Regions from separate parts of the Litoribrevibacter euphylliae genome, predicted to be linked through region 2. Evidence: predicted binding sites of a transcription regulator. Region 2 holds the regulator's gene; each other region holds the start of a gene.
The links. Region 2 encodes FNR, which switches genes on or off when oxygen is low (the NO sensors DNR and NnrR bind a similar motif). Its sites were predicted from a motif close to TTGATNTANATCAA; they were not measured.
Positions count from the first base shown of each region.

Region 1: the regulator FNR is predicted to act here: its motif matches at 8,099-8,112, upstream of petA (ubiquinol-cytochrome c reductase iron-sulfur subunit).
Region 3: the regulator FNR is predicted to act here: its motif matches at 3,620-3,633, upstream of ACFOEK_RS17745 (type IV pili methyl-accepting chemotaxis transducer N-terminal domain-containing protein).

Region 1 is NZ_JBHRSZ010000010.1:68,075-78,373, forward strand. Features, by position in the region: gene rsmI (16S rRNA (cytidine(1402)-2'-O)-methyltransferase) at 1-811, opposite strand, end outside; gene ACFOEK_RS21080 (penicillin-binding protein activator) at 879-2,624, shown strand; gene ACFOEK_RS21085 (YraN family protein) at 2,590-2,967, shown strand; gene ACFOEK_RS21090 (SIS domain-containing protein) at 2,992-3,585, shown strand; gene ACFOEK_RS21095 (BON domain-containing protein) at 3,582-4,154, shown strand; gene ACFOEK_RS21100 (ClpXP protease specificity-enhancing factor) at 4,223-4,642, opposite strand; gene ACFOEK_RS21105 (glutathione S-transferase N-terminal domain-containing protein) at 4,659-5,279, opposite strand; gene ACFOEK_RS21110 (cytochrome c1) at 5,364-6,125, opposite strand; gene ACFOEK_RS21115 (cytochrome b) at 6,125-7,345, opposite strand; gene petA (ubiquinol-cytochrome c reductase iron-sulfur subunit) at 7,345-7,938, opposite strand; gene rpsI (30S ribosomal protein S9) at 8,180-8,572, opposite strand; gene rplM (50S ribosomal protein L13) at 8,585-9,013, opposite strand; gene ACFOEK_RS21135 (hypothetical protein) at 9,238-10,047, shown strand; gene ACFOEK_RS21140 (TatD family hydrolase) at 10,044-10,299, opposite strand, start outside.
Region 2 is NZ_JBHRSZ010000004.1:308,529-318,827, reverse strand. Features, by position in the region: gene ACFOEK_RS08900 (heavy metal translocating P-type ATPase) at 20-2,422, shown strand; gene ccoS (cbb3-type cytochrome oxidase assembly protein CcoS) at 2,435-2,641, shown strand; gene ACFOEK_RS08890 (sulfite exporter TauE/SafE family protein) at 2,745-3,740, shown strand; gene fnr (fumarate/nitrate reduction transcriptional regulator Fnr) at 3,928-4,707, shown strand; gene ppnN (nucleotide 5'-monophosphate nucleosidase PpnN) at 4,775-6,160, opposite strand; gene ACFOEK_RS08875 (hypothetical protein) at 6,223-6,786, opposite strand; gene ACFOEK_RS08870 (universal stress protein) at 7,062-7,490, shown strand; gene ACFOEK_RS08865 (ATP-binding cassette domain-containing protein) at 7,598-9,517, opposite strand; gene ACFOEK_RS08860 (transglycosylase SLT domain-containing protein) at 9,848-10,299, shown strand, end outside.
Region 3 is NZ_JBHRSZ010000007.1:571,501-581,799, reverse strand. Features, by position in the region: gene ACFOEK_RS17765 (GMC oxidoreductase) at 1-74, opposite strand, end outside; gene ACFOEK_RS17760 (EAL and HDOD domain-containing protein) at 313-1,524, shown strand; gene ACFOEK_RS17755 (DNA-3-methyladenine glycosylase I) at 1,662-2,342, shown strand; gene ACFOEK_RS17750 (DUF3565 domain-containing protein) at 2,375-2,614, opposite strand; gene ACFOEK_RS17745 (type IV pili methyl-accepting chemotaxis transducer N-terminal domain-containing protein) at 2,653-3,474, opposite strand; gene ACFOEK_RS17740 (substrate-binding domain-containing protein) at 4,240-5,364, shown strand; gene ACFOEK_RS17735 (PAS domain-containing sensor histidine kinase) at 5,367-7,913, shown strand; gene ACFOEK_RS17730 (EAL domain-containing protein) at 8,136-10,299, shown strand, end outside.

The DNA of each region.
Region 1 (10,299 bases), on a different contig from region 2:
CTTTTTTCCTGAGACCCGTGATGTCCGATAATAACGCCGACGTCTGCTTTACACCCAGATATTTCAGACTCGATTGAATCATCGAATCTAAATCACCCAACTCGGTTGTCACCGCTTGCTTTTCAGCACCTTTAACCATCAACACCATCTCGCCACGCTGCTGATTTGAGTCGTTCTCCAGACACCGAATAAGTTCAGATACAGTATCAGATAAAAAGGTTTCGAACGTTTTCGTAAGCTCACGCGCCAACACCACACGGCGATCAGACAAGATCTCCAGCACATCTTTCAAACAATCAAGAATTCGGTGCGGTGATTCATAAAAGATTAATGTTGTCGTTTCCGAGCTCAACGATTGCAGCATTTTTTTTCGTTGACTCGACTTCGCCGGGAGAAAACCAATGAATCGAAAGTCGTCTGTTGGTAAACCACTGGCAGACAAAGCAGTAATCGCCGCACATGCCCCAGGCAACGGAACGACCCTATAACCCGCATCCCTTACCTTGTTGACCAAGTGGTAACCTGGGTCTGAAATCAAGGGCGTTCCAGCATCACTGATCAACGCGATATTCTTACCTTCAATCAGCTGCTGAACCAACCAATCCGCTTTCCCACGCTCGTTATGATCATGCAACGCCGTAAGCGAGGTCTTTATCGAATAATGATCAAGCAATCTCGCACTATGTCTGGTATCCTCACACGCAATCAAATCGACATCCTTTAACACCTGTAGACTTCTATTCGTCATATCGTCTAAATTGCCTATAGGTGTTGGAACAATATAAAGTACTGCTGAGGTTTGTGTGGACATAACCAAGATACATTCCTTCTTCGACTTCGTAAGTCGTCAATTTTTTAAAGCGCCAGTATATTGCTTAGTGCTCCTTCTGTCTGCCTGTTCATCTACGCCCCCCAAAACCGGCGCAACACCTCAATTATCTGAAAGTTATATTGAGCAATTACTCAATCAAGCCAACCAGAGCACACCAGAACAAGCCACAGAACTGCGATTAAAAGCCGCTCGAGAGCTATGGGATCAAAAGCGTCATGACGAGAGCTTGAGAATCACCAATCAAATTACACCCGCACAACTCACCAATGATCTCCATAAAGCACAATACCTATTCTTGAAATCAACAAATCTAGCCCAACTGGAACTTGAAGAATCCATGGTTTGGATGGAGCAAATGAGTTCTGACCATTTAGCACTCCTAAACCAGACTGATCAATGGTTATGGCAACGCCATTATGCAGCTGCATTAATTCTCCAAGGCGATATCAATCACGCCATTTCACTGCTTGAGCATCAAAGACCGCTACTGGAAGAACTAGAACAGCAAGAGCTCACCCACTTTCTCTGGAAAACCCTTTCCAGCCAGGACATAAAAACATTAGCTCAGTCGCTTCAAACATCTCCAGACAAAGTCACCGAAGGCTGGTTAAAACTCGCCCTAGTTCTTCACGGAGAAACAGCCGACAGATTTAAAAGCCTGGCCCTAAACCAATGGCTTAGCAACTTCCCGAATCATCCAGCGAACACCCCATTACCAGAAGAAGCAGGACAACTTGCTACGACTGATGACACATCCATCAATCGTATTGCTCTCCTCTTACCTCTCGATGGAAGATTCGCAAACGTAGGCAAAGCAATTACCCAAGGCTTCTTAATGGCTGCCTATCAACTTAACGAGGATATCCGCCCAGACATACAAATCATCAACAGTTTAGAAGGCAGCTTCCTTAACACCTACAACAGCATTGAAGCCGATTTAATCATCGGGCCTCTCAGTCCAGCCCATATTCACCAACTTGAAAGCTTACCCAACTTACCGATACCAACAATTGCCTTAAACTCGCTTTCACTCACCGAACCTCCGGTTAATCTCTTTTCAATGAACCTACAGGCAGAAGACGAAGCCAGAACCATGGCCAACTATGCTACCAAGCAAGGCTACAGCAAAGGCGCCATTCTTACCTATGATTCAAAAAAAGGCCAAAAACTAGCCAATACGTTTGAAACAGCCTTTACTAATGAGCAGCGATCTATTGCCTACACGCAAAGCTTCGAAAAAAACTGGGCTTCCAGCCTGAAAAAGCTGCTCGAAATTGACAAAAGTGATAACAGAGCACGCAAACTCAGTCGCCTTGTTAGATCACCAATCGAATACACCGCCAGAAAAAGAGATGACATTGAGTTTATCTATACGCCCCTTAAGTACAAAGATTTAAGACAAACCAATCCCCTCATGGCATTTTTCTTTGCTAACGACATTCAGGTGCTAAGCAACTCAGACGTCGTGTCACGACTCTATTCTGGAAAACGAGATAAAGACCTTAACGGCATTGCCTTTAGCGATTACCGTTGGCAACCAGAGATGCATGATACTCACAGCCTACCCAACAAGAACGACCCATCAAGCAAGCTTTACAGCTGGGGAGCCGACGCGTTCAGCATTGCCATCCAATTACCTGAATTAATCACTATGCAAAACCAACAAGTTCAAGCGTTTGGCTCGAAAGTTCACTTTGATGGCAAATCGAACTTCATTAGAGAGTTCCCCATAAGCCTAGTTCGCAACGGCAAGCCCTATGAGAAAACTACTCAACAACTTGAAATCAACTAAAGCCATCGGTGATAAATACGAACAGGTTGCACAACACTTCCTAAGCCAAGAGAATGTGACTTTTATTAGCCACAATTACCATTCAAAAGCCGGTGAAATTGATCTCATCGGCTTAAAAGATAACATTCTCATTTTTTTCGAGGTTAGGGCGCGCTCCAACATTCAGCACGGCCTACCAGAAGAAACCATTACACACAAAAAGCAAGAGCGCATTCGTCGCACTGCGAGCAAATTTTTACAGACAAACACACAATATAGAAATACCCTATGCAGATTTGACGTCATCAGCATTACTTATTCTGAAACGGACCACGCAATCAACTGGATCAAAAACGCGTTTTAATAACGCTGCACATACGGGAACTTTATGAGTCTGACAGACCGCATCCAAATGCATTTTGGACAAGCAATCGAAACTAAAATGCATACCGCAGAGCTATTAACAGACGATATTTGTCTGGTTAGCCAATGGCTAATTAACTGTTTAGTGAATGACAGTAAAATTCTTTGCTGCGGTAATGGAGCCTCTTCTGCATTAGCACAACTCCTATCGTCCAAGCTCATGAACAAATACGGACAAGAGCGCCCAGGCCTTCCTGCCATCACCATTGGTGCCGATAGCTGCGTTGCCAGCGGCATATCAAACACCTTCAGTTTTTCAGAGATTTTTGCACGTCAAATCAAAGCCATTGGCCAACCTGGAGACATTCTTGTCATCATCAGTACCGGTGGAAACTCCCCAAACATCATCCAAGCAATACAAGCCGCACATGATAGAGAAGTTGCGGTTATTGCATTAACCGGTGGCGATGGCGGGGGCGTAGCGACACTCCTTACAGAACACGATATTGAACTTAGAGTACCATCAGACATCAAATCAATTATTCACGAAGCACACATGAGCATCATCCACTGCTTATGCGATTTAATTGATTACCAGCTGTTCGAGGAAGCCCTGTGAGTTTGTTGAGAGTCCTATTGATTTCAAGCGCTTTTGCGAGCCTCACTACAGGCTGCGTCAGCTTGCTTGATGCAACCTCGGAAGGTCCCATTGAAGAGCATCAAGGAACCCGAACCCTGGGAACCGTTATTGAAGATGAAAACATAGAAACCAAGATCTCGGTTAATTTACGCAAAGCCTCCGACACCCTAAAAAATTCTAACATCGATGTTGTCAGCTTTAATGGCACTGTACTTTTAGTCGGTGAAGTTCCCGATCAAGCAAGCAAGGCACTGGCCGACCAAGTAGCATCGAAAACCCGTGCCGTCAGAAAAGTCTATAACGAATTGAGTATTGCTGGCGTCAGCACCTGGGTATCAAGGTATAACGATGCCTGGATCACCACTAAAGTATCTTCACAGATGATGCTAGCAGAGAACTTTCCCAGCAGCCGAATAAAAGTAGTTACCGAACAAGGAACCGTTTATCTAATGGGGCTCGTAAGTCAAACCGAAGGTGAATATGCAGTCGACATTACCAAACAAGTCTACGGTGTAGAAAAGATAGTGAAGCTGTTTGAATATATTTAGATTTAATAAGAAAAGTATATTTAGAACAAACCACAAGAACATAAAAAAAGGGCCCATCGGCCCTTTTTTTATTTCACCACTTTCAAGCTCGGCTTTGGTTTCGCCAAAGACTCATCGGGCTTATCATCCAACTCTTTTACCGACTTTAACGGCGGATCATCATCTGGCTGCGGAGCACCAGGCTCAGCACCAAAGACCATCCCCTGACCGTTTTCACGTGCATATATTGCCAGAACGGCAACAATTGGCACATAAACACGCATAGGAACTCCGCCGAAACGCGCGTTAAAATCAATTGCATCGTTGCTTATGATTAGTCCACGAACAGCCGACGGTGAAATATTCAGAATAATCTGACCATCAGAAACAAAGTCCTGTGGCACCTGCACACCCTGAACACCAGCATCAACTACAATATACGGAGTGAAGTTGTTATCAACCATCCACTCCTGCAATCCTCGAACCAGATAAGGTCTACTTGGTGTCATCCTAAAGCTCCAAGAGTTACAGACGCATTTCTCTTTCAGCCTCAGACAGGCTCGCCTGGAACGACTCGCGCTCAAAGATACGCATCATGTAGAGATTCAAGCCTTTCGCAGATTCAGGAATCTCAATCCCTAGCTCTTTAACACGCCATAGAATCGGACCAACCAAGCAATCTACAACGGTAAAATCATCACTCATGAAGTACGGCTTTTCTTCAAAGATCGGAGAAACAGCCATAATACTATCCTGCAAGCTTTTACGCGCAGCATCAATATCACCTTCACCAGCAAGAATCTGATCAACCAGAGGGCTCCAGTCACGCTCGATACGGTACATCCATAAGCGACTCTGAGCTCGTGCTACAGGATACACCGGTAACAATGGCGGATGAGGGAAACGCTCATCTAAGTACTCCATCATGATCTCTGGCTGATAAAGCACCAACTCACGATCCACCAAAGTAGGCAATTCGTTATAAGGATTAAGAGAGGCTAAATCTTCTGGCTTGTTGTTAGGATTTACATCCAACACGTCGACAGCAACTCCTTTTTCAGCCAGGACAATACGTACTCGATGGCTGTAATGACTCTCACCGTCAGAATAAAAAGTCATAGAAGATCGTTTGGCAACTACGCCCATAAAACACCCCTAATTAAAACCAAAAACAGGGTGTGCAGGAAAAACCCGCACACCCATCAATAAGTCTAACTATACCACTAATAATTAGTGAATATCTTTCCAATATTCACGATTTAGCAGGTAAGCACAGATAAACAGCACAACTAGGAACAACATCACGATAATACCGATTCGTACACGCTCTTCCTGCATTGGCTCTGCAGTGTATACAAGGAAGTTTACAAGATCGTAAACAGTCTCTTCATATTCTGCTGGAGATTGTGTGCCTTCTTCTGCCAAATACAAAACATCACAACGCTCTTCTGTAATGTCTTGACCTGTCAATACATCAATATCTACAGGTACTTGTGCACAACCTTTCTTTTGAAGACCCTGAAGCTCCATCAAAACGTGCGGCATACCAACATTCGGGAACACCTCGTTATTCACACCCAATGGGCGAGTAGGATCTTCATAGAAAGTACGAAGGTAAGTGTACAACCAATCTTCACCACGTACACGAGCAACCAAAGTTAGATCCGGTGGCGCAGCACCAAACCAACGCTTCGCAGAATCTACCGTCATTGAGTTATGCATTAGCTGACCAATTTTTGAATCATCAAAAATAAGGTTCTCAACCATTAACTCATGAGGAATGTGCAAATCATCCGCAACACGCTCGTAACGAGAATACTGCATCGCATGACAACCCATGCAATAGTTCATGAAGGTTTGCGCACCGCGCTGAAGTGAAGCCTTGTTAGAAACGTTAGCGTTCATGTCATCCAAAGGATAACCGCTACCAGCAGCTACCGCAGTCAACGGAGCAACAATGCTTAATAAAAATACAGAAATAAGTTTTTTCATTAGCCTGTCACCCTCTCTGGAACTGGTTTAGTCTTCTCGGCCTTCGTATACCAAGGCATCAAGATAAAGAACGCAAAGTAAACAACGGTCATCAGCGGCGCCAACCAAGGTGGTTGAGCATAAGCCGGAAGCGCACCACAAATACCTAGGATCACAAAAGAAACTACGAACAAGGCAATTGCAATCTTGCTTAACATGCCCTTGTAACGGATTGAGCGAACCGGGCTACGATCCAACCAAGGCAACACGAACAGAATCGCAATTGCAGCACCCATCGCAATTACACCCAACAACTTATCAGGTACAGCACGAAGAACAGCATAGAATGGAGTGAAGTACCACACTGGCGCGATATGCTCAGGGGTTTTCAAAGGATTTGCCTCTTCAAAGTTGGCATGCTCTAAGAAGTAACCGCCCATTTCAGGCATAAAGAAGATGATACCGCAGAAAACGAATAGGAAGACAACAATACCCACCAGATCATGAACAGTATAGAACGGATGGAAAGGAATACCGTCTTTTGGTACGCCATTTTCATCAAGATTCTTCTTGATATCAACGCCATCTGGGTTGTTAGAACCAACTTCATGAAGTGCTAGAAGGTGCATTACAACCAAGGCAACAATCACCAACGGAAGCGCAATTACGTGAAGCGCAAAGAAACGGTTCAAAGTAATCTCAGAAATCAGGTAATCACCACGAATCCAAGTCGTTAAATCTTCACCAACGTAAGGAATTGCACCAAACAGAGAAATAATTACCTGTGCACCCCAATATGACATCTGACCCCATGGCAATACATAGCCCATGAATGCTTCTGCACACAGCGCTAGGTAGATACACATACCAAAGATCCAGATCAATTCACGTGGCTTCTGATAAGAACCATAAATAATGCCACGGAACATATGAAGGTAAACAACAACGAAGAATGCCGAAGCACCAGTGGAATGCATGTATCGGAGCAACCAACCCCACTCCACGTCACGCATAATATATTCAACAGAAGCAAATGCACCTTCTTGAGAAGGAACAAAGCTCATGGTCAACCAAATACCCGTCAGCAGCTGATTAACCAGCACCAACATTGACAAAACACCAAACACATACCATACGTTGAAGTTCTTCGGCGCATAGTACTTGCTCATGTGTTTTTCATAGGCTTCTGTTACTGGTAGACGATCATCTACCCAAGCCATCAAACCTTTCTTATCACTCATTATGCGCTCTCCTGATCAACACCGACAAGAATCACGTTGTCACTCAGATATGAGTGAGGCGGAACTTCCAAGTTAATTGGAGCCGGAACACCCTGATACACACGACCAGAAAGGTCGAAGCGGGAACCGTGACACGGACAGAAGAAACCACCTAACCAGTCGTCACCCAGATCAGCCGGTGAAATTTCCGGACGATATTTAGGCGAACAACCCAAGTGAGTACAAATACCAACCAACACTAGAATTTCAGGTTTGATAGAACGATTAATGCCAGAAACATATTCTGGTTGTTGAGGAACCTCTGAATTAGGGTCGCGAACAGAGCTATTCAACTTTTCAATGTTTTTCAACACTTCTTCGGTACGACGAATAATCCAAACTGGTTTACCACGCCATTCAACAATCATTTGTTGACCCGGCTCAAGTTTACTAATATCTGCCTTGACAGGTGCGCCAGCAGCTTTTGCTTTCGCACTCGGGTTCCAAGAAGCCACAAACGGGGTTGCAACGCCCACAGCACCAACTGCACCAACTGCAGATGTTGCTCCTATCAGGAGGCGTCGGCGCCCTTTATTTACGCCGTCTTGATTCATGCTAGGTTATCTCCCATCAGCCAACCGTATTCTGAATCCACATACCAAATAACTCACTAATAAATAGCAAACTATTCAACACACAATGGTCATCTCATTTTAGTCGCGGAATAGTATAGAAAATACCCCTACAATACAAGCGACTAAAGATGAATAGCGCTTGATATAAAACAACTAATCATCAATTAACAGGCAAAAAAAAGGCACTTCCGAAGAAGTGCCTTTTCCACACAGAAACGAATTAACGCTTCGAGAATTGTGGACGCTTACGTGCCTTACGTAGACCAACTTTCTTACGCTCAACAACACGAGCATCACGAGTAACATAACCCGCTGCTCGAAGTGCTGGACGAAGAGTTTCGTCATAAGCCATAAGAGCACGAGTGATACCGTGACGGATAGCACCAGCTTGGCCAGAACCACCACCGCCTTTTACAGTAACGATCACATCGAACTTCTCTAGGTTTTCAGTCAACTCAAGCGGCTGACGAACAACCATGCGAGCCGTTTCACGACCGAAGTACTCATCTAGAGTGCGGCTGTTTACAGTGATAGAACCACTACCTGGTCTTAGGAAGACACGTGCAGTAGAGCTTTTGCGACGACCTGTGCCGTAGTATTGTGTTACAGACATAGTAGACTTCCGTTAAATATCCAGTTCTTGAGGCTGCTGTGCAGCATGTGGGTGTTCAGCACCAGCGTATACTTTCAACTTAGAAAACATCGCACGACCAAGCGGATTTTTAGGAAGCATTCCTTTAACCGCTTTCTCGATTACCATTTCTGGCTTACGTTCGATCATTTCGTTGAAGTTAGCAGAACGCATACCACCTGGATATCCAGTATGACGGTAGTACATTTTATCTGCAGCCTTGTTACCTGTTACAGCAACTTTCTCAGCGTTTACGATAACAATATAGTCACCAGTATCAACGTGAGGTGTATATTCAGGCTTATGTTTACCACGAAGACGACTTGCTACTTCAGTGGCCAAGCGACCCAAGGTTTTGCCTTGAGCATCCACGACATACCAGTCGCGTTTAACTGTTTCTGGTTTTGCGCTAAAAGTTTTCATTCTTACCAGCCTAGATTGGGCAGTTTCTATAAAAGCAGCGCATTCTATATAAATAGAATAACATCTGCAAACTTTAAAGCGGACTCTTTCAGTGTGGGAAACTGAGGCGGCGAGTATACAACAAAAAACAATTAATGTAAGCCCCAAAGGTTGTCACGACCTTCAGCTTTCTATATAAAGGTACGAGTCCGAACTCTAATAATAAAAGACCCAAAGGTTAAGAGATGAGAAAAACAACAAAACGCCCTTCACACATCTCACTTTTTGCAAAATTAAGTCTTCTGCTTAGTTTTGTCGTTTCAAACGCATCATTTGCGATCGCTGACGAACAAACTCTAATTACCTCCACACAAATGAAACTTGCGGCCTATAAGGTCTCCACCCGCTTTCACCAGCTAACACTTCATGAAGGTGATTCTCTGATTCAAGAGAAGTTGGAACAAGACATTTCATTTTTGAGCAGTTTACGCCAATCCCTATCAGAAGATAATGCACCAGAAAGTGCAGAAGCCATCAATGAATCACTCGCCATTTCGAAAGACTACATTGACTTTGCCAATAAGAACGAAATAGCCACCGAAGGCTTTACATCACGATACGCAATTACTGACCTACATGAAGCCAGATTCAGCCTGTTAACCACACTAAATAAAGTCATCGAAAAAGAAAAAGAGGTTTCTGGAAGCTCAAAAAAATATGATCTATACAAAGCCGCTACGCTACTACAGCAAATGACGTCAGACTATGTTCGCCGTTCAGTTTCTACGGGTGGTGCAGGCTTATACATTGAAGGCCAAGAAAATATGGATGCGCCGGATGTGCTAGCACAAAAATTCAGCGATCAGTTAAAGGCTATTAGCCAAGCCCACAAAGGCAATAAAGAGCTTTCAAGCATGATTCGTAGCATCGACAGAAAATGGCGCTTCATTGAACCTTCTTTCAAGAACTACAATGAAAAAACAGTTCCGTTCCTCGTTACCAAATATTGCGACATTATTGTCACAACATTATCTGATGTAGCCGACCAGATTTAGAGCCAATCACTGCCCAATTTCTCAGAAGATTGGGCATCACATATACCAAACAACTCGCAAGCATTGCTGTAGGTTATCTCCGCAACATCACTTACAGAAATACCTTTTAACTGAGCCAGGTTTTCTGCAATCCTCGGAACAGATTTCGGAGTATTAGCCTCACCTTTTAGCCATTGGGGCGACATATCAGGAGAATCTGTCTCCAGAACAATGGCTTCCATTGGCAATTGCTCAACCATAGACCGAACCTTA
Region 2 (10,299 bases):
CTATCAGCAGATTTAAACTATGCAAAGCCAAAGTTGTTATCACTGCGGGGAGTCCATTCCTGAAAACCTGGATATCACATCTGACATTGATGATCAGTCAAGAGCCTTTTGTTGCATAGGCTGCCAAGCCGTGGCGCTTACCATCTCAGGGGCAGGCCTGGAAAATTATTATCAATTCCGAACGGAAAAAGCCGAACAGGCCAGTGACCTATCAGATCAACAAGAAAAATACGCGCTCTATGATGAGCCAAGTGTTCAGCAAAAATTCTGCTCCTATGAAGACAATCTCGCATCAGCCACTCTACTCATAAAAGGCATCACCTGTGCTGCCTGTGTGTGGTTGATTGAAAAACACTTGGAGCGCATCTCCGGTATTGAGGATGTTCGCGTCAATCTCAGTACCCACAGAGCAACCATCACCTGGGACACCAATACACTAAAGCTTAGCGATTTGTTCTTTGCGATTGATGCTATTGGCTATCATGCAGAACCCTGGAAAGCCAATCGTGCTGCACAGGAACAACAGAAAGAAAGTCATACCGCATTAATCCGCCTTGGTATTGCCGGTATCGGTATGATGCAGGTCATGATGATGGCCAACGCACTCTATTTTGGTCATTACACTGGTATCGACAGCTCCTATGAAGCCTTCATCCGTTGGGCCAGCCTCTTTCTAACGACCCCCGTTGTTATCTACTCCGCCTTCCCGTTCTTCAACGCAGCTGTTCGCGACTTAAAGACCAAACACCTTACCATGGATGTACCAGTGTCTATTGCCATTGCCCTGGCTTATTCTGCCAGTATTTGGGCCACATTTAATGGTGCTGGCGAAGTGTATTTTGACTCTGTCTGTATGTTTACCTTCTTCTTGTTGTTGGGCCGCTATTTTGAAATGAAGGTCCGGCACCAGAATTCGCAAGTCACCAACGACCTAATCGGTTTAATGCCCAACTCCACACTCGTGTATCGAGAGGGCGAATACCGAGTAACGCCAACCGAGCAGATTGCAGTAGGCGATAAGGTCTTGGTGAAAGCAGGCCATACCATTCCGTCTGATGCCAAAGTCATTGAGGGCACGGCAGACATTGATGAGTCAGCATTAACAGGTGAGTACCTACCGGTCAGAAAAAGTATGGGCGACTCAGTGATGGGTGGAACCGTTTGCCTTGACCACCCTATAGAAATTGAGATCACCACGATCGGACATCAGAACACCCTGAATCTAGTGGTGGAATTGATGAACAAGGCTGAATCGTCCAAACCTCGCATTGCCCGCATTGCTGATACGATTGCCAGCCGCTTCGTAGCAGCAGTACTGATTACAGCGGTAAGTGTTTGGGGAGCCTGGATGTTTATTGATCCAGAAAAAGCCTTTTGGATTGCCCTATCCGTACTGGTAGTCACCTGCCCATGTGCACTCTCATTAGCCACACCGACAGCCATCACGGCTGCAACCTCATCATTAAAGCGTTCTGGATTGGTTATCACCAGCACCCACGTGCTTGAAACACTTCCAACCACCACAGATGTGTTATTCGACAAAACTGGAACACTAACAGAAGGCAAGCTCTCCATTGCCGAAGTTCAGATTCCGGCCGATATTTCAGAACAAGAGGCTCTGAGCTTAGCCTCACGTCTGGAAGCTACATCAGAGCACCCAATTGCAAGAGCATTTCCAACTACATCTTCATCGACCTCTACGAATCCGGCTCAACATGTCGAAATCACTCCCGGCGGCGGTTTAAGCGGCGAACTGGACGGTACTACTTATTACATTGGTCACAGCGAATTTATTCAGAACCATACAAACCTTAACGAAGTGCTATTGCCTGATGAAGATAACTGGGTCGTACTCGCATCCAATACACAACTCATTGCACTGTTTAAAGTCCAAGACACACTTCGCTCTGATGCCAAAGAAACACTGGACCAATTAAAGCGTGAAAACCTTGGCGTGCACATGCTCACCGGTGATCGCTCTCAATCAGCTAAATTCATGGCAGAGAAATTAGGCATTGAGGACATTCATTCAGGCCTTACCCCTCAAGGAAAGTTAGATCAATTATCTAAACTGCACCAAGAGCAAAAGCACACACTCATGATCGGTGACGGAATCAACGACATTCCAGTACTTGCATCCGCAGGTATCTCCATTGCGATGAACGAAGCCACAGATTTGGCTAAAACCAAGTCCGACATGATTTTAATGAATGGCCAACTTAGTGCCATCAACAAGGCATTCAAGATCGCTAATCATTGCCGAAAAATAATTAAGCAGAATCTAACTTGGGCATTAGTGTATAATTTGGTCGCCCTGCCATTAGCGGCAACGGGTTACATCCCCCCTTGGGCTGCTGCAATCGGAATGTCAGCAAGCTCTTTAGTCGTTGTGCTGAATGCATTACGCCTTAGAAATATATGATTGAGGTTCTCCGTGGACAGTATTCTTTTTCTTATTCCGATATCCATCATCTTTTTAACTATTGCCGTGATCACACTGGTATGGAATATCAAAAGCGGTCAATTTGACGATATGGAGACACCGGCTCATAAGATACTTTTCGATGATGACGAAGATCTGATGCCGGATGACGCAAAACCAATCAAGAAGCAAGAATCAAATAACCAAGAAAATAACTAACGCATAAAGATAATGAGATGCTTTGAAATTTGCACGTAACACAATTTCAAGGCACTGCTTTTAAAACAAGCACCGACAAACAGCACTTATTTAGACGTACTTTATGACCGTAGAAACCTTATCATTCACTGCAGCCTTCTTAATTGGATTACTTGGCGGTGCACACTGCATCGGTATGTGCGGCGGAATTACCGGCACATTCGGCCTTAACTCTCAAGGCAGCTTAGTTGAACGATTCATTAAAAACCTAAGTTTTAATCTAGGCAGAATCAGCAGCTATACACTGATCGGACTGATCGTAGGTTTAGCGAGTTCATTACTTACCAACCTATCCCCCACCATTGGCATGATTCTCCGCCTAGTCGCGGGTATTTTTATTATTCTTATGGGTCTATATGTGGCCGACTGGTCTCGGGCCATCACAAAAATTGAAAAACCCGGACAATGGGTTTGGAAACACATCCAACCTCTGACTAAGCCTTTCTTGCCTGCAGATACTATTAAAAAGTCTCTGTTTCTAGGATTACTCTGGGGATGGCTTCCTTGCGGCCTTGTCTATAGCACGCTTGTTTTGGCCTCAGCGAACGCGTCCCCTACGAGTTCGGCGATGGTTATGGCTGCATTCGGTTTAGGTACTCTACCGACAATGCTGGCAACAGGGCTTCTGGCATCACAATTAAGCAACATCATACGAAATAAAAACGTACGTAATCTTGCTGCCATTATGATGATCCTGATGGGCGCTTGGATTATCTGGGGCAACAGTCAGCACTTACTTGGTCACGGTGATCATTCGAGCCATAACAACCATATGAACCATAGTAGCCATTCAAACCACGGTGACCATACAAACCATAGTGACCATGAAAATCATGATTCCAGCAACACCAGTAATCATGAAGGCCATTCGATGCATGACCACAGTGCCATGCAAACGGAATCACAGGTAGATCACTCTACGATGGATCACTCTCAAATGGATCACTCCGGTATGAACCGCTCACAGATGGATCATACTGATATGTCGTCAGACACTAGGAAACAGGATCACTCTCATATGGATCATTCAGAGATGGACCACTCTAAAATGAACCACTGAGTATTTAAAACTACATCACTTAGTAACACCTATACTGTAGATTATTAAGGTAGGGATTTATCACGTTAGAACGAAGCCATATCACATGCTGACCTTTTGGTTACTTTTCTGTAAACGCACCATAAACGTGCTTTAAAGAATGGAGAAGCTGTGATATAAATTGGCAAACTTAATCGGACACTGAACTATGCCTCAGAACAAATTTTCCAGCGTCAAAGGATGCGGTACCGCAGTTAGCTGCCAGGATTGCTCCCTAAGCTCACTTTGTCTACCACTGTCACTTCACGAACAAGACATTGACCGTTTAGACGCCATCATCAAACGAGGACGACCGTACCAAAAGGGTCAGACCCTATGGCGCCAAGGTGACGATTTTCACTCAGTTCTAGCCATCCGTTCAGGCAGCGTGAAGAGTTTTATTACCAGCCCGTCCGGTGAAGAACAAATTGTCGGTTTCCATTTTGCCGGTGAAATGATTGGCCTTAACGGACTATTCAATAAGAAATATCCAATTACTACCGTTGCACTAGAGACAACCACGGTATGTGATATTCCATACGACAGTTTGGATGCACTTGCTGATGATCTCCCCGAACTTAGAGATCAGGTTCTTCAGAGCATGAGCCAAGAAATTTCCGAAGACCAGCAAATGATGTTACTGCTTAGTAAGAAAACATCCGAACAACGCTTGGCTACCTTCTTGGTGTCTGTATCGGAACGTTTCCATCGTCGTGGTTATTCTGCATCTCGTTTCCGTTTGACCATGTCCAGAAACGATCTAGGTAACTTCCTTGGTCTTGCGGTAGAAACCGTTAGCCGTATTTTCAGTAAGTTCCAGCAAAAAGAACTTATTCGCTTCCTAGACAGCAGCCGTGATATTGAACTGATTGATATCGCAGGCCTATACGAACTGGCAGACCTTCAAGACGGTACCGCCAGCGCATGTGGCAAGCGAGTCGTCGGCTAATATATTTTCTTTCATTAACCAAAAGGCCCAGCAAATGCTGGGCCTTTTGGTTTCTGTGATTACATCATTAACTGGTAACAGGTTCCGTTACGACTTCATAACAAGGTACGTATTTACTACCCGGTAATTTCATACGTTTTTGATGAACAAACGAAGCCAGCAAAGTATCCAACTTCTTCATCAAATTAGATTCACCGTGCAATTTAAACGGACCGTACTTATGGATTTCAGAAATCCCCTGCTCCTTTACATTACCCGCCACAATTCCAGACATCGCTCGTCGTAATTGAGAGGCCAATATGTGCGGTGGCAAATCGGTATCCAAACTCAATTCCGACATGGTTTTGTGAGTTGGAGTAAAAGGCTCCTGAAAAATAGAATCGATTTCTAGCATCCAATTAAAATAGTATGCATCTTTACGATCCTTTCGGTTTGCCTTCACTTCAGACATGCGCGAACGCAACTCAATTGCGACTTTTTCCGGGTCATCAATGATGATCTCATAAAGCGCTTGCGCCTCAGGCCCTAAGGTATCGCCAATAAACGCGTCTATTTGCTGAAAATAATCCGCCGACTCTTTCGGAGCAGTGAAATAAACAGGAATCTCAGCACCGTGCTTATTCCCCATTAAGACACCAAGCAGATACAAAATTTCTTCTGCGGTGCCAGCACCACCAGGAAAGACCACAATACCGTGCCCTAACCTAACGAACGCCTCTAAACGTTTTTCGATATCAGGGAGAATAATTAATTCATTTACGATTGGATTAGGTGATTCCGCTGCTATGATGCCCGGCTCGGTTAGCCCAATGTAGCGAGGGTGTTTTATCCGCTGTTTTACATGCGCCACACTGGCGCCTTTCATTGGCCCCTTCATTGCGCCTGGCCCACAGCCAGTACAAATATCAAAGCCTCTCAAACCTAATTGATAACCCACTTCCTTAGTGTAATCGTATTCATGTTCACTGATGGAGTGTCCACCCCAACAAACAATGATATTGGGATCAACCCGAGCTTGTAGCGCATTAGCTTGGCGAAGCGTGTGAAAAACAGCTTCGGTGACCATAGGCCCACAGCCAATTTCATTCAACGCGTCTAAGTCCAGCTGGCTACTTAAATGAATAATGTCTCGCAGTACCGAGAACAAATTTTCCTTCACCCCTTGGATCATTTTTCCATCAACAAAGGCTCTTGCTGGGGCATTTTGTACCGCAATACATGCACCACGAGCTTGAGGAACAATGCTGATTTCAAAGTCTAAATACTGGTTTTCCAATTGCTCAATATCGTCGTTATCAATTCCGCTGTTCATTACAGCCAACGAACAACGCCGAAACATTTCGTAAAGCTTACCTTTGTTTAATCCACTGAGTTTATTAATTTCTTTGATAGACAGAACGTCCAAGCTGCCGACTGGCGACAATACTGAATAATCAATTACTTCTGATGGCATATCGCACTCCTTGCCAGTAATTCCATTTATAATTCTAGTTGAGGATCAAGAGATTTAATTCTTTACTCCCCGATATTTTCCACTCTCTCGTCTTTAAGACGTTTAAAATAAACCGTTAATAATTGACGAAGTTCTTTTACCCAAAGTTCAAAACCATCCAATTCTGAAATATCACCTTGTTCATTCCACCCAATCGTAATACTCCCAGTCATCACAGAAAGGGCTTGAACTTGCTCTGAATGTTTCCGCAAAAAAGATTCCACATGACTCATGATATCATCCGAAAGCGCTTGTTGATTTATGTACCAAGCCCAGCCTTCGGGAGCAGCGCTATCAGACTCTTGTTCGGCGGAAGACTGATAGCTCTTGATTAACATCCACCCGGCAGTGATTTCTTCTTCATCGATGCCTTTGAAAGCATAGGCTGCGGCATCAATAACCCCTTCTTCAACACGCCCAGATAAATTGATCATGGGATATTTCATCAACTTAACTTTAATGCCCCGTAATATGGCTGCTTGGCGTAGTTTCGCGATTCTACGATCCCGTTTCGAAGGCATAATCCATAAGATCGAGCCTACGATCATCAAAAATGCCAAACCAACCCCGACCATCCAGACTTGCATTCATTCACCCATTCAAATCATTCTTACCAAACTTTCTTCAACTACATTGACCTACACCAATTAAACAACATCGACGCCCTAGTTATTAAGGTTGAAAGATCAAGTACTTACTTCAATAATAAGATCATAGACAAAGGAAATGGTCTACGAAAATTATTTACCGATAGGTTAAGAAATTATCCATTAACCCAGTATAACCTGTTATGCAGTGAGCATAGTTTAAGCGCATAATCCGGTGAAACTGACACCAAGGTTTCAAATCAAAGGAGTTTAGTATGACCACCTATTCAACCATTTTACTTGCGGTAGATCTTTCTGAAGAATCAGAAAAAATCATCGAACCAGCAAAGACCTTTGTAAAAACCTTTGGTTCAAAAGTTCATGTTCTACATACCATCGAGCCTTTCGCTTTCGCTTTTGGCGGAGACATTCCCTTTGACGTCGTTGAAATTCAGGAACAGTTAATTGATCACGCGAAAACCAACCTTAAGCAATTGATCAATAAAACCGAATTAGAAGCCGTTGAAACCGATGTGGTGGTAGGTTCAGTGAATGCAGAAGTCCACAGAAAAGCAAAAGAGATTAATGCAGATCTGGTCATCGTAGGCAGCCATGGTCGTCACGGCTTGGCGTTACTGTTGGGCTCACATGCATCTGATGTCATTCATCATGCTGAATACGATGTATTAGCGGTTCGAATTTAAGTATTCGCGCCAACAAAACGACCATATATATAGCATCAAAAAATGCCCGTAACTTCACTCCAAGTTGACGGGCATTTTTATCACGTACCGCTGTTGAAGTTAATCAGTTACTCACCTTCAGCCATCGCTTCAAGCTCAACCCAGCGTTCCATTAAGACTTCAAGTTTGCTCTCTTCTTCTGCCAAATTCTGTAGTTTCTGAGTCACCAACTCATGATCTTGCTGGTAAAAATCCGAAGCCGAAGTTTCTTCCTGAAGTTGTTCCACAACTGCTTCTTGCTCTGCCATTTGATCCGGCAACAAATCCAGCTCACGTTGAAGCTTGTAACTAAGTTTCTTGGGCTTTGCTTTCTCAACCGGAGGTTGAGCATTCTGAAGGCTCGCTGCTTGGGTCTTTGGCGGATTATTTTCCTTTTTAGACGCACTCTTCGCATCAAGATGCTTGAACTTACCACCCGAGGTTTGCCAGTCGCTAAAGCCACCTACAATCTCTTCAACCACACCATTTCCATGGAAAATCAATGAATTACTAACAACATTATCCAGGAAGGATCTATCGTGACTCACTAAAATAATGGTGCCATCGAAATCCATCAGCAGCTCTTCGAGCAACTCCAAAGTCTCCATATCTAAGTCATTGGTAGGCTCATCCAGAACCAACAAATTCGCTGGCTGACTGAATAACCGAGCCAATAGCACTCGGTTTTTCTCGCCACCAGAGAGTGCCTTGACTGGCGTTCGTGCACGCTCAGGAGTAAATAAGAACTCGTTTAAGTAACCAATAATATGCTTATCTTGACCACCAATGGTGATACTTTCACGCCCCTCGGAGACGTTATCAATAACACTCTTCTCTAGCTCAAGTTGACTACGGAGCTGCTCGAAATAGGCCACTTCCATTTTGGTGCCTAGCCGAACCTGCCCCTCATCGGGCGTTAACTGACCAAGAATGACTTTTAATAAGGTACTCTTGCCCACTCCGTTCGGGCCGATCAATCCAACTCGATCTCCTCTCATCAGGAGAAAATTAAAATCAGCTAAGATTTTTTGATCACCAAAGGAATGAGAAACCGACTCTAGTTCTGCCACGAGTTTGCCAGAGCGGTCTGCCGAAGAAATAGAGAACGCGGCTTTACCGACACGAGTGCGACGCTCTTTTCGCTCTTGCCTCATTGCTTTTAGCGCTCTCACACGCCCTTCATTTCGTGTTCTTCGAGCCTTGATCCCTTGGCGAATCCAGGTTTCTTCCTGAGCCAGTTTCTTATCAAATTCCTGCCAATGTTTTTCTTCAGCAGCTAACCACTCTTCCTTGCGAACCAAAAATTTATCATAGGAACAATCCCAACTTGTCAGATTACCTCGATCCAATTCCCAGATTCGATTCGCAACGCTCTTAAGAAAACTACGGTCGTGCGTGATCAACAAAATGCTGCCTTCGAATTGAAGTAATTGCTGCTCTAACCATTCGATCGCTAGGATATCTAAGTGGTTGGTAGGTTCATCAAGTAACAATAAATCCGGTTCAGCAACCAATGCCCGCCCCAATACCACACGACGACGCCACCCACCGGAAAGCTCAGACATTTTTTTGTCTTCAGGAAGATTCAAGCGCTTAAGAATTTGATCTACTTTTTGCTCCAGCGACCAACCATCTTTGGCTTCAATATCACTTTGAACTTTTGCAAGTAAATCTAAATCTGCATTCGGATCCGTGGTTAAGGAGTGATATTTAGCAATTAGCTCCCCAACTTCAGCTAGCCCACCAGCTACAACCTGATAAACAGTTTCATCACCTGCTGCAGGTAAATCCTGCTGTAAAACCCCGATTTTAAGACCATCATATCGAATGATATCGCCGCTATCAGGTAACTGTTCACCTGAAACAAGCTTAAGCAAGGAAGACTTCCCCTGACCATTTCGGCCAATAACAGCGATGCGATCCCCTTTATTGATGGTATGAGATGCATTCTCCAATAAAGGCTTATCTCCATAGGCAAGACAAACCTGATCTAACTGCAATAAGTTCATAAATCCCACATTTATCTATGTCGTTTATTCGACAGACTGTTCCGTTATAAGGAACAGCTAATTACTCTAAGAACATGAGCGTATTTCTTACAGATCAACACCCAGAAATTTAAATTTTTTTCTCTTATTAATCATAAACTTAAAAAACAAAGTTAATATTTCTTCACATTTGCTCTTGCCAATCGAAAAATAAGTCTTACTCTTAGAACTGAGTTCATTCTTTAAACAAAAATTGCGACCCACCGATATTATCGTTAGCCTCTGTTTCGTACGGTGCCTGAACTCAGATAACAAGTGCAACCACTTACCAACGACATAAAAGATATAGCCATGTTACTAATTCGAAGCTTCATTGTTGCCATTATAATGATTCTTCCAACCCAAGTGTTGGCTAAGTTAAATCATAACCAACAAACATACATAGATGCGCTTGATGCTTTGAAAGAAGGCCAAGTAGAACGCTTTAACCGCCTATCACATGCTCTTTCCGACTACGTTCTTAGCCCTTACTTAGAATACGAACAAATCAAGCTTAACAATTACGAAGACATTGATGCCATCAAGGCATTCATTAATAAGTACCCTGACCAATCCATCAGCCATCGTTTAAAAGTTGAATGGCTGTCTACATTTCCTAAAAAACAAAAATGGCAAGCATTTCTAGATAACTATGATGAGAGCCTCTATTCAAGAGACCTTCGTTGTTACTATCTACGAGCCCTTTATAAAACCGGCAAGAAAAAAGAAGCTTTGCAACAGACCCATGACATGTGGGTTGTTGG
Region 3 (10,299 bases), on a different contig from region 2:
CCACCAAAACCTGATCCAATCACCACTTGATCAAAATCAAACGCGTCAGAACTGGCGTTGCTTTGCTTACTCACGTATCTCTCCCTCACATCAATATCTGGATTATTATTATCGTTTTCGGTAGTGATTATTCATTGATCAGTAAGTCAAGGTCAACAGAAACATGAGTAATTACTCTAATTTTTCATAAACGGCTCATCATGTAAGAAAAGACGCAATTGTCCCTATTCAACGCTCAAGCCCTGTTCAATTTTCAGATCTTTTCTACACTTAGTCTGATAGCTTGAGGAACTGGATAAGGAAAGATAAACAGTGGCTGCTACGACACTTCTTGCACGACAACCTATATGCGATGTGAACAAAGAGATAGTAGCTTATGAGCTACTTTTTCGGTTTGAAGATGGCACCATCAACAGCAGTGTCGATGGTGACAAGGCCACCTCACAGGTACTCATTAATGCCTTTTCTCTGGGCGAATGCGACCGCATTACAGGAGGCTTACCGGCCTTCGTTAATTTCACCAGCCGATTACTCGAGAACTTACCACCAATAGCATCAGAGCTGTTGAATATTGAAATCTTAGAAAACATTGAAATTACCCCCGAGTTACTTACTAAAGTCAAAGAAATCAAAGCCAAAGGCTACAAGATCGTAATTGACGACTTTGTCTGGGACGATAAATACAAACCTCTGCTTGAGTTAACCGACATCGTTAAACTCGAAGTACCGGCGATGAACCGAACTGAACTCAGAGAAGCCATTGCCAAGTTAGGAAAATATCAGGTCGAGTTGCTGGCTGAAAAGATTGAAACCCAAGATGAATATCTGTTCTGTAAAAAGCTGGGGTGCACCCTATTTCAAGGCTACTTTCTTTACAAACCCAATATTGTGGAAGGTGCCACACTGTCCAGCAACAAAGCAGCGGTACTTAACCTCATCGCGGAACTTAATCAATCCGACGCCGATATAAACAGCGTGACATCAATCATCACACGTGACGCCGACCTCTCCTATAAACTTCTAAGCCTGATTAATTCCGCCGAATTTAGGCGTTCAGTAGAAGTGAGCAACATTAACACGGCAGTGTCCTTGTTGGGCATTACCCGGTTGAAAAGTTGGGCGTCTATGCTGGCAATGGCCAAGTTGGAAGATAAACCAAAATCCCTACTCGCCATTTCTATGCAACGAGCGATTTTCTGTGAAAGCGTCGCCGCCATCTTTACTCCTCAATTAGCTGAGAAGTTTTACATGATCGGTATGCTATCTTGCCTCGATTTATTTTTTGATATTTCGATTCATGATCTAATGGAAAAACTCCCCTTAGATGAAGAATCCAAATCCGCGCTCATCGAATACCAGGGGCTGCTGGGCCTGATTCTAAAAACCGCAACCTTCTATGAACGGTTTAAATTATTAGAGGTTCCCTGGCGCCAACTCCGCGAATTGGGGCTTGATCAGAACGAGGTGAACACTATCTTCATAGAAAGCAATGTCAAAGCCAACGCACTTTTGGAAAGCATCTAAGAGCGGATATCATCTAAGAACAGAAAGCATTTAGAGACACCCAGGTATATACAGTAAACGTCCCTTCTCAGAACTTTTGGTGTACAGTACCACTCCAACACCATGGTAATCAGAATTAATACAAAGGGACGTTTTCTATGACCAGCTTCAATGCCATCTATCAAGACGCCGTCGCTCAAAAAGGGTCACAAACAGCATTGGCAACTATGCTCGATGCTCGTTTACAGACGCCCGCTACCCCCGATGAGTTGGCTTCAGTGGGGGACGACAGATACTTATCCCTGATGAGCTTACGCATCTTCCGTGCTGGTTTAAAACACAGTTTAGTGGACGCAAAATGGCCCGCCTTTGAAAAAGCCTTCCATGGCTTCAACATTCTCGGTAACGCCCACCTCAGTGACGACGCCATTGCAGAACACATGGAAAACACCGACCTTATTCGCCATCTCGGAAAGATCAAATCCATCCGCAATAATGCCGGTTTCATTCTAAGAACGTCAGAAGAATACGATGGCTTTGGCCGTTTTCTGGGCGAGTGGCCGGTCACAGATATTGTTGGTTTATGGGACCATCTGAAAAAACACGGTACGCAATTGGGCGGTGCATCCGGTTCTTATTTCTTGCGCATGGTGAACAAAGACACGTTTATTTTTACTCGAGATGTCATCACCGCCCTCAAAGCCCGAAACATCATTGATAAACAACCGACGGCTAAACGTGACCTCAAAATCGTACAAGATAAATTCAATGAGTGGCATGACGAGTCCGGCTGGCCACTGTCCCGAATCAGCTTACTCCTGGCCTACACCGTCGGCTAGCAGCAATCAAACTGGTCGGCCAGTCATCAAACTTAAGGATGTTCTAAATGGCCGTGCTTATTCTGAATATATTCATTGGCCGGCTCGTCATGATCACACCGCACGCAGTCCAACTCATGACCTAGCATAGATGCCCGCCCTTGTTCCGTAGTCACCCAAGGGCGATTAATAAAGGGCGGCTGATGACGAACGTGCTGCCCGTGAAAGCACGCCAATTCCGCAACCCAATCGCCGAGCTCATCCTGATGAAAACCTATGATGGGTTGCTTCATTTCACTTCCTGTAAAAACAGCCTGTTAACGTAACTGGGCTAATTCTGAGCTAGCGCATGCTGCGAGATCATGAGCTCTTCATATTGCTTGGTAATTTGATCCATCTTTTTCAAAATGGATTCCGTCGTGACGGAAATCACCGTCGGTACGTACCGTCCGTCGTCACCTAATTTAAACCCGGACTGAGAAAAACGCCATTGATTACCCACTTTACGCAGCGAACGATTCAACGCTTCGTTGTTCAGATCTGAATCCACCAGTGTCTGCAATGATTCATCAAACAACTGAACGGCCTGCTGGAATTCCTGTTTAAGCTCCGTATCCTCAACTTTCCAATACAAGGCGATATAAGCCTTGGCGATTTTCTGTGACAACATCCGCTGACGCCCAGAGATGTTCACTAACTGGGCACTGGCCACATTGGCATGGGCTTCGATGGCCTTCACCACTTGATCACACGCCACCAGCAAAGCCAGGTTCTGATCCATCAAATCCGCAACATGTTGCTTATCCGGTTGAGCAATAATGCGCTCTCGATGTACCACCCACAGCGATTCCACCTTATCCAGTTTATTGGTGATCTCTTCACTCGGCGCATAGTCACGCAGTTCCAAAAACTGCTGTTCGAACAACGCGACACTGTCATCCAACTGCTTCTGAGCCACCTCCACTTTTACATCAGCCCCCAACATCAAATAACTTTTCATCATGCGCTGTGACAGCATACGCTGGCGACCTGATTTGTTGATGGCTTCAGCATCGGTCATTCCCCATGAGTAGATAGGGAAACTAAGCGGTATCAACGTCAGAACCAGTAGCTTGATCAGCGCTTTAATTGAACGAGAGTTGAGCATATTCATTGGCATTCCTTCTTAATAAGGCACCAACTGAAACAGTGCCTGTGTGGTTCGCTTTATCTAATCACCCTTGCCATAGCACATAGCAGGCCAATTAAGCAGACTTGTTCAGAGGCTCCCTAAGATAGACCGATAAGAATCCTGGGTACTGCTCCAGCTCAATAAACCCGAATAATCCGAGTAAAGCACTCAACTACTGATAACTCATTCTTTCCTCTGAGTTTTATGCACCAAAACAGATCATAAAGAAAACCATCGAACACTTTAAAGAACCTCTGAACAAGTCCGCTCTAGCTCAGCGGGCGCTAGAAAAATGTTAGAACAAGGCGAGCTTCGTAGAGAATGTCTAGACCTTTTCAAGAAGTTCAACGCAGTTATAACGTTTTTAAAGCCCCGCCCTTCGGGGCCTTAAGAGAAATGCCTCTTTTTTGTTGCGGCTTTTTGACGTAACCCGTTATGCCTGCAAAACCGCGCCTCAAAGAGACATTTCTCTTATAGGCCTGAGCAGAGAGGGACTTATTCAGAGGTTCCTTAAAAACATCTTTAAATACAAAAAGATAGGCGAATCATTATTTGCTCTTGTACAGTCCATAGGCTAAAGTTTTGTAAACATAAGAATAAAGGATGAGTCAGAATCACCACATTCTGATTCAACAACCCTGACTCAAAAATCCTAGCTTCGATTCCACTATGCACCGATACCTTAAACCTAATCTTTGGTCTCTACCTCAAGCACTGCGCTCTGTTATTAGCCTGTGTTTTTTGCTGATGATCAGTTCGAGTGTGTTGGCCGACTTACATTTGAAAGAATACTGGATGGTCGATGAGTTTTTTAAAGCGAACCCTGAACAACTTGAGCGTTCAGAAGCCTTTAACCTCAGAGTTCAAAGCCAACCCAAACGGCTCATTAACAACACGGACAGTGCTCGAATTTTAGTCATTTATCCCGGTTTACAAACTTCAGATTATTGGCGTCGAAGTATTCATGCCTTTGAACACCGGCTGAAACAACTGGGCATTCGATACCAGTTGGACGTTCATTTCACCAAACCAGGCAGCGACCTCAACCTTCAGGCGAAATTACTGACTCAAAGCCTGGGCGATACCACCGATTATCTGGTGTTTACCCTGGACGCCATCAAACACCAAAAGCTGATTGAGCAGGTGAAACATCAAACCCAAACCAAGATTATTCTGCAAAACATCACCACCCCGCTACGCGCCTTTAGTAAGCAACAGCCTTTCTTATACGTCGGTTTTGACCACGCCATCGGTACACAACTCTTAGTGCAGGAATATCAAACCCGATTCCCTCAGGGGGCTAATTACGGCATCTTGTTTGGCACCCAGGGCTATGTCAGCAAGATTCGTGGTGGTCTCTTTGAAAGCCAAATGCGTGCAGCGCACAACTTCCACCTAAAAGACAGTTATTATGTGGACTTCGATCGTGCCAAGGCCAAAGCTGCTACCCTGCAACTGATCAAAGATCACCATCAGCCAGACGCAAGTGCAGACACAAACGCAGGCACGCACACGAACAAGCTCGACTTTATTTATGCCACCTCCACCGACATTGCTCTGGGCGCCTTGGATGCGTTGAAAGAATTAGGCCTGGAGCAAGACATCCAAATTAATGGCTGGGGCGGCGGTTCTTCCGAGTTAAACAGCCTAAAAGCAAAAGAACTGAGCTTTACCGTGATGCGCATGAACGATGATAACGGTGTCGCCATGGCCGAAGCCATCGGCTTGGATTTATTGGGTAAGTCCGATCAGGTGCCCACCATTTATTCCGGAAGTTTCAGGCTGGTCGACCAAACCATCAAACCTAAGCAGCTGAATCGCTTTGAATCCCGAGCGTTCCGATATTCCAACCTATCATCGGAGACTCATTAACCATGCTGCTAACTCGTCTTCAAAACTACTTAGAGCGACTGTTACCCGCAGAAGGCATTTCTTTTCATCGTCTGATCGCCGCCTCGCTTTGCTTGTCGCTAGGAATCACCGCCTCAGTCTGCCTGTGGTTTTACTACCAGGACACCAACGCAGTACTGAAAGAAGGCGCCAACGAGTACTCTCTTAAATTACAGCGCCTTACATCATTAGAGTTAGACCACCTTAAGAAAGACATGGGTCATATCGTCTCGATGATTCAGCACGACCCAAGACTGATGATGTACGCACATCAACAAAGCCAACCGTTCTCAAAAGGACATTCAAACGAAAGCTCGAGTACCCCCCTGACGGAACAGCAACAAGCCCGTACTGCCATTCAACAACGCCTGAACGAACTGATCATCCAATACTCGACCGATCTCGATATACTGCTCTTTCTGCCTATTCGTGACGGCCAAGAGATCATTGCAGGTCACAGCCAATACAAGCTGGATCAGTTGATTAGCACCGTCCGTAACTTTATTCCTAACACCGGCGCGGTGTTATTTTCTCCTGGCACTCACGACCCAAACGATGAAGCGAACCGTTCAGCCGCATCCTCCGACACACCTCAAGCCATCACAAAGCTGGCAACGCACGACCTCGCATCGGGAATTGCTTACGGCACAGAGTTAGTCGGTGGGAAATACAACAAACGGCTAGGCTTCTTGTTTGGCATCACCCTGTTCAATAACAATACGCAGTTGCTGAGAAACATTCTGAACACAACGGAAGCCGATGGTGCCGCCTTTGTTTTAGGCCCTGGTGTGGCACAAGCAACGCAACACCAACGCATTCGAACGTTAGCGTCATTGAATCTGACACTGGCGTCCGATGCGGTAACCGCCTTACAACTTATGGACGTCTTGACCAATGAGCATGTCACTCAGGTCGCACTATCGCCATCCATTCATTATCAAAGTCTTCAACAAGACCGTCACCAGAATAACCAACTGCAACTGCTGTTGTGGCAAGATGAGCCGTATGTAAGCAGTCACCAACAGCGCTTCCAGCGCACCCTGATCATTGTCGTTACCCTAGTACTCTCAATTGGTCTCGGATTATCCCTACTGGCAACACGCATCAGCAGCCGCTCACTTCGTTACTTAACCCAATTTGCCGACAAGCAAACCAATGGCGCGACAGCCCCCGATTTCCAAACCACCCCCATATTGGAAATCAATCATGTCGGCCACCGGCTGGAACAAGCCATTCAAGACCTTGCCAGCAATGAAGAAATGTACCGAAACATTCTGAATAACTCTGGCTCCGTGGTGTACATAAAATCCCTCGATGGCCGCTACCAATTCGTCAATACCGAGTTTGAATGCGTGACCGGGATGTCATTGAAGCAAGTTCAAGGAAAGACCAATGAGGAGATTTTTCCGGAAGCCGTTGCCAAAGAACTCACCAACAATGACCAACGGGTCATCGAAGAAAGCCGTGTGCTCAATTTCCGTGAAGATTTAATTAAAGACAATGAGACCTTCTCCTTTCTGACCGTGAAATTCCCAATCAAAGATCGCCATGGTCAGTTGATCTACGTTGGCGGTTTCTCCACTGACATCACCGGCATCATTCAGGCACAGAAAGAGCTGTCTCATGAAAAAGCACGTGCCGAAGAAGCGACAACCCAACTGAATGCGCTCAACAAAAGCCTCGCCGATGCCATCACCAAGAAAACCATGGAATTGGAATCCGCACAGGAAAGCCTGGTACAGTCCGAAAAACTGGCTTCGCTGGGCTCTTTGGTGGCGGGTATTTCACACGAACTCAATACTCCCATAGGGACAGCATTAACCGTTACGACCACGCTCGAAGAGCACGTCCATCAACTCAATGATGACTTCCAAAGCGGTTCATTACGGAAACGGGCAATGGAAAACTATCTGCTCGACTTGCAAGAATCCGCCTCCATTTTGAACCGCTCCTTAACCGCAGCCATTGAACTGATATCCAGCTTTAAACAACTGTCAGTGGATCAAACCAGCGCACAGCGCCGCACCTTTAGTCTGAAGAAAACCCTGGATGAAGTGGCCATAACCCACAGACATTTACTCTCAGACAGCCCGATACAACTCTTAGCCATGGTGGATCAAGACGCCAATATGGATTCCTACCCAGGTGCCTTGGTGCAAGTACTCAACAACCTGATCCAAAACGCCTTTAACCACGGCTTCGGAAAAGATCACGCAGGCACCATTGTCATCACTGCCAAACCGGTGAGTGACCAGATCGTAATTACCGTCAGCGATAACGGCCATGGTATTCCATTGAATTTCCAGAAAAAGGTGTTCGACCCTTTCTTTACCACCAAACTCGGTCAAGGTGGCAGCGGTCTCGGCCTACACATCGTGCACTCCATCGTAACCGGTATTTTAGGTGGAAACATCACACTTAACAGTCGCTACGGCGGGGTAAATTCAGGGACCGATTTTAAGATTGAAATACCACTGATTGCGCCCTGCCATCAGGACAAAACAACACCTGTCTCACTGGATTATCAATAGTCATTGGAGTTCATTGCCACATAAGCAATGAACTCGGAATGCCAAAATTCAACACTTCGGACAGTAATTGAGATTTTATTAATCTATATCAATACCCACACAAAACAGCTGGATACACTGCCATGCTCCTTTCATAAGCTTGGTTAATGTGAGCAAATTAACCCAAGCACAATTAACTTAAGTCCTGGTATTTCAAGGACTATTACTGTTCGGAATTGACCCATGCATTTTGATGCGCCCGTTGGTGAAGTAGCGCACCGTAATCTATTGTTTTGTTCAAGTACGCATACCCTTCAAGACGCTGCCCGCATGATGCGGCAACAAAGATGCAGTTCGATCATCATCAAAGATCAGGACACCATTGTCGGTATCTGGACCGAAGCCGACGCCATTAAATTGAACTACCGTGAGCCCGGTATTGCTCAACAGCAGATTCAACAGGTTATGACCAGCCCGGTTGAATTTGTCTCGCACGACACACGCGTGGGCAAAGTGGTTGAGATCTTTCGTCAGCGCGGCTACCGCCATTGCTTGGTGGATTACGGGCCAGACGAGCAACCCGGCATCATCAGCCAAACCGACATCACGCTGAACATCAACATCGATCACTTCCTAACCCTGTGCAAAGTCAGAGCCGCTCAGGAGTTATGCCTGACACTGAAACAAGACACCTCTTTTGCCAAAGCCGTTGAAACCATGCGCCTTCGGAAAACCGATGCCGCCGTGGTCATAGATGATGACCTCAAACCGATTGGCATCATCACGCAGGCGGATTTGTTGAAGGTATTGGCTGACGAAAACAGCTGTCCGACGCTGGCAGCGGTAGCACTAAAAGAATTGGTCTTAATTGATAACGAAGACACCTTGCTTTCAGCACGCGACGCCTTGATGAACCATAAGATTCGTCATCTGGTGGTGGCCAACCAGCAAGGCCGTGTCGAAGGCGTGATCTCCATGCGTCATATTTTGCAGTTTTTGCAAATGGAATATTCGTCGCAACTGGAAGACGCGCTCTCTAAACGTGATGAAGCCCTCAAGCGTTCAATGCAGGATCTAAACCTTGCCGAACGCGTCTTCGAACATGCCATGGAAGGGATCGTGATCACTGATCCCAATGGCGAAATCATTCGGATCAACCCGGCCTTTACCTTACTGACCGGCTACGAAGAGCACGAAGTGGTGGGTAAGACGATGAGTGTGCTCGCCTCGGGCAAACATCAACCCAGCTTCTATCAGGAAATGTGGCGTCAAATAAACGAGGAAGGCCAGTGGAGCGGCGAGATCTGGAACAAGCGTAAGAATGGCGAACTGTTTCTGGAATGGCTCACCATCTCATCGGTACACGACGAGTTCAACAACATCAGCCACTTCACCGGTTTGTTCCGTGATGTCACCGAGATTCGTAAACAAGAAGAAAAAATTCGACACCTCGCCTATTTCGATGAGCTCACCGGTTTACCGAACCGTCGTTTACTGAAAGATCGTGTGTCCATGGCCATTTCCGGCGCACACCGTAATGAGCACCAACTGGCGGTGATGTTCATCGACCTTGATCAATTCAAGAACATCAATGACAACTTTGGTCACGATGTCGGCGATCAAGTGCTGACTGAATTAGCGCAACGGCTGGAATACATCACTCGCGACGAAGACACCTTGGCGCGTCTTGGTGGTGATGAGTTTGTGATTCTGATGCCCTCCATTAACGACTACGAAGACGTGATCAGCCTCGGCAAGCGTATTAACGAAGTATTAACCGACCCGTTCTTATTGTCTGAGGATCATAACAAGCAAATCACCGTCAGTATCGGCGCCAGCGTCTACCCGGACGATGGCGCCACTGTAGAGGACTTGCTGAAACACGCCGACACCGCCATGTATTCGGTAAAAGCCAGCGGCCGTAATGGATTGCAGCTATTCAGCCAGGAAATGGCGCAACGTTCGATGCAACACTTCACCATGGAAGCGAACCTAAGAAGCGCCATCGAACGCAATGAACTGAGCTTACACTACCAACCCAAAGTGGACGTCATTACCGGCGCAATGATGGGCATGGAAGCGTTACTCCGATGGCATCAACCGCAACTCGGCGCAGTCTCTCCGGCGAAGTTTATTCCTTTAGCAGAAGAAACCGGCTTGATTGAACAGATCGACCAATGGGTTATTGATTCTGCCTGCCAACAACTTCGCACCTGGCGGGATCGCGGGCTCAAGCCGGTTCCTGTGGCCATTAATATTTCGCCCATCAGCTTACGTCATCGCAATCTCGCCACCTTGATTGAACAAGCTCTGACACGCCATCAAGTGCCTGCAAATTTGCTGCAGATTGAAATCACCGAGAGTGCCTTTATCGACGATATGGATTGCGTGATTATGCAACTGCAGA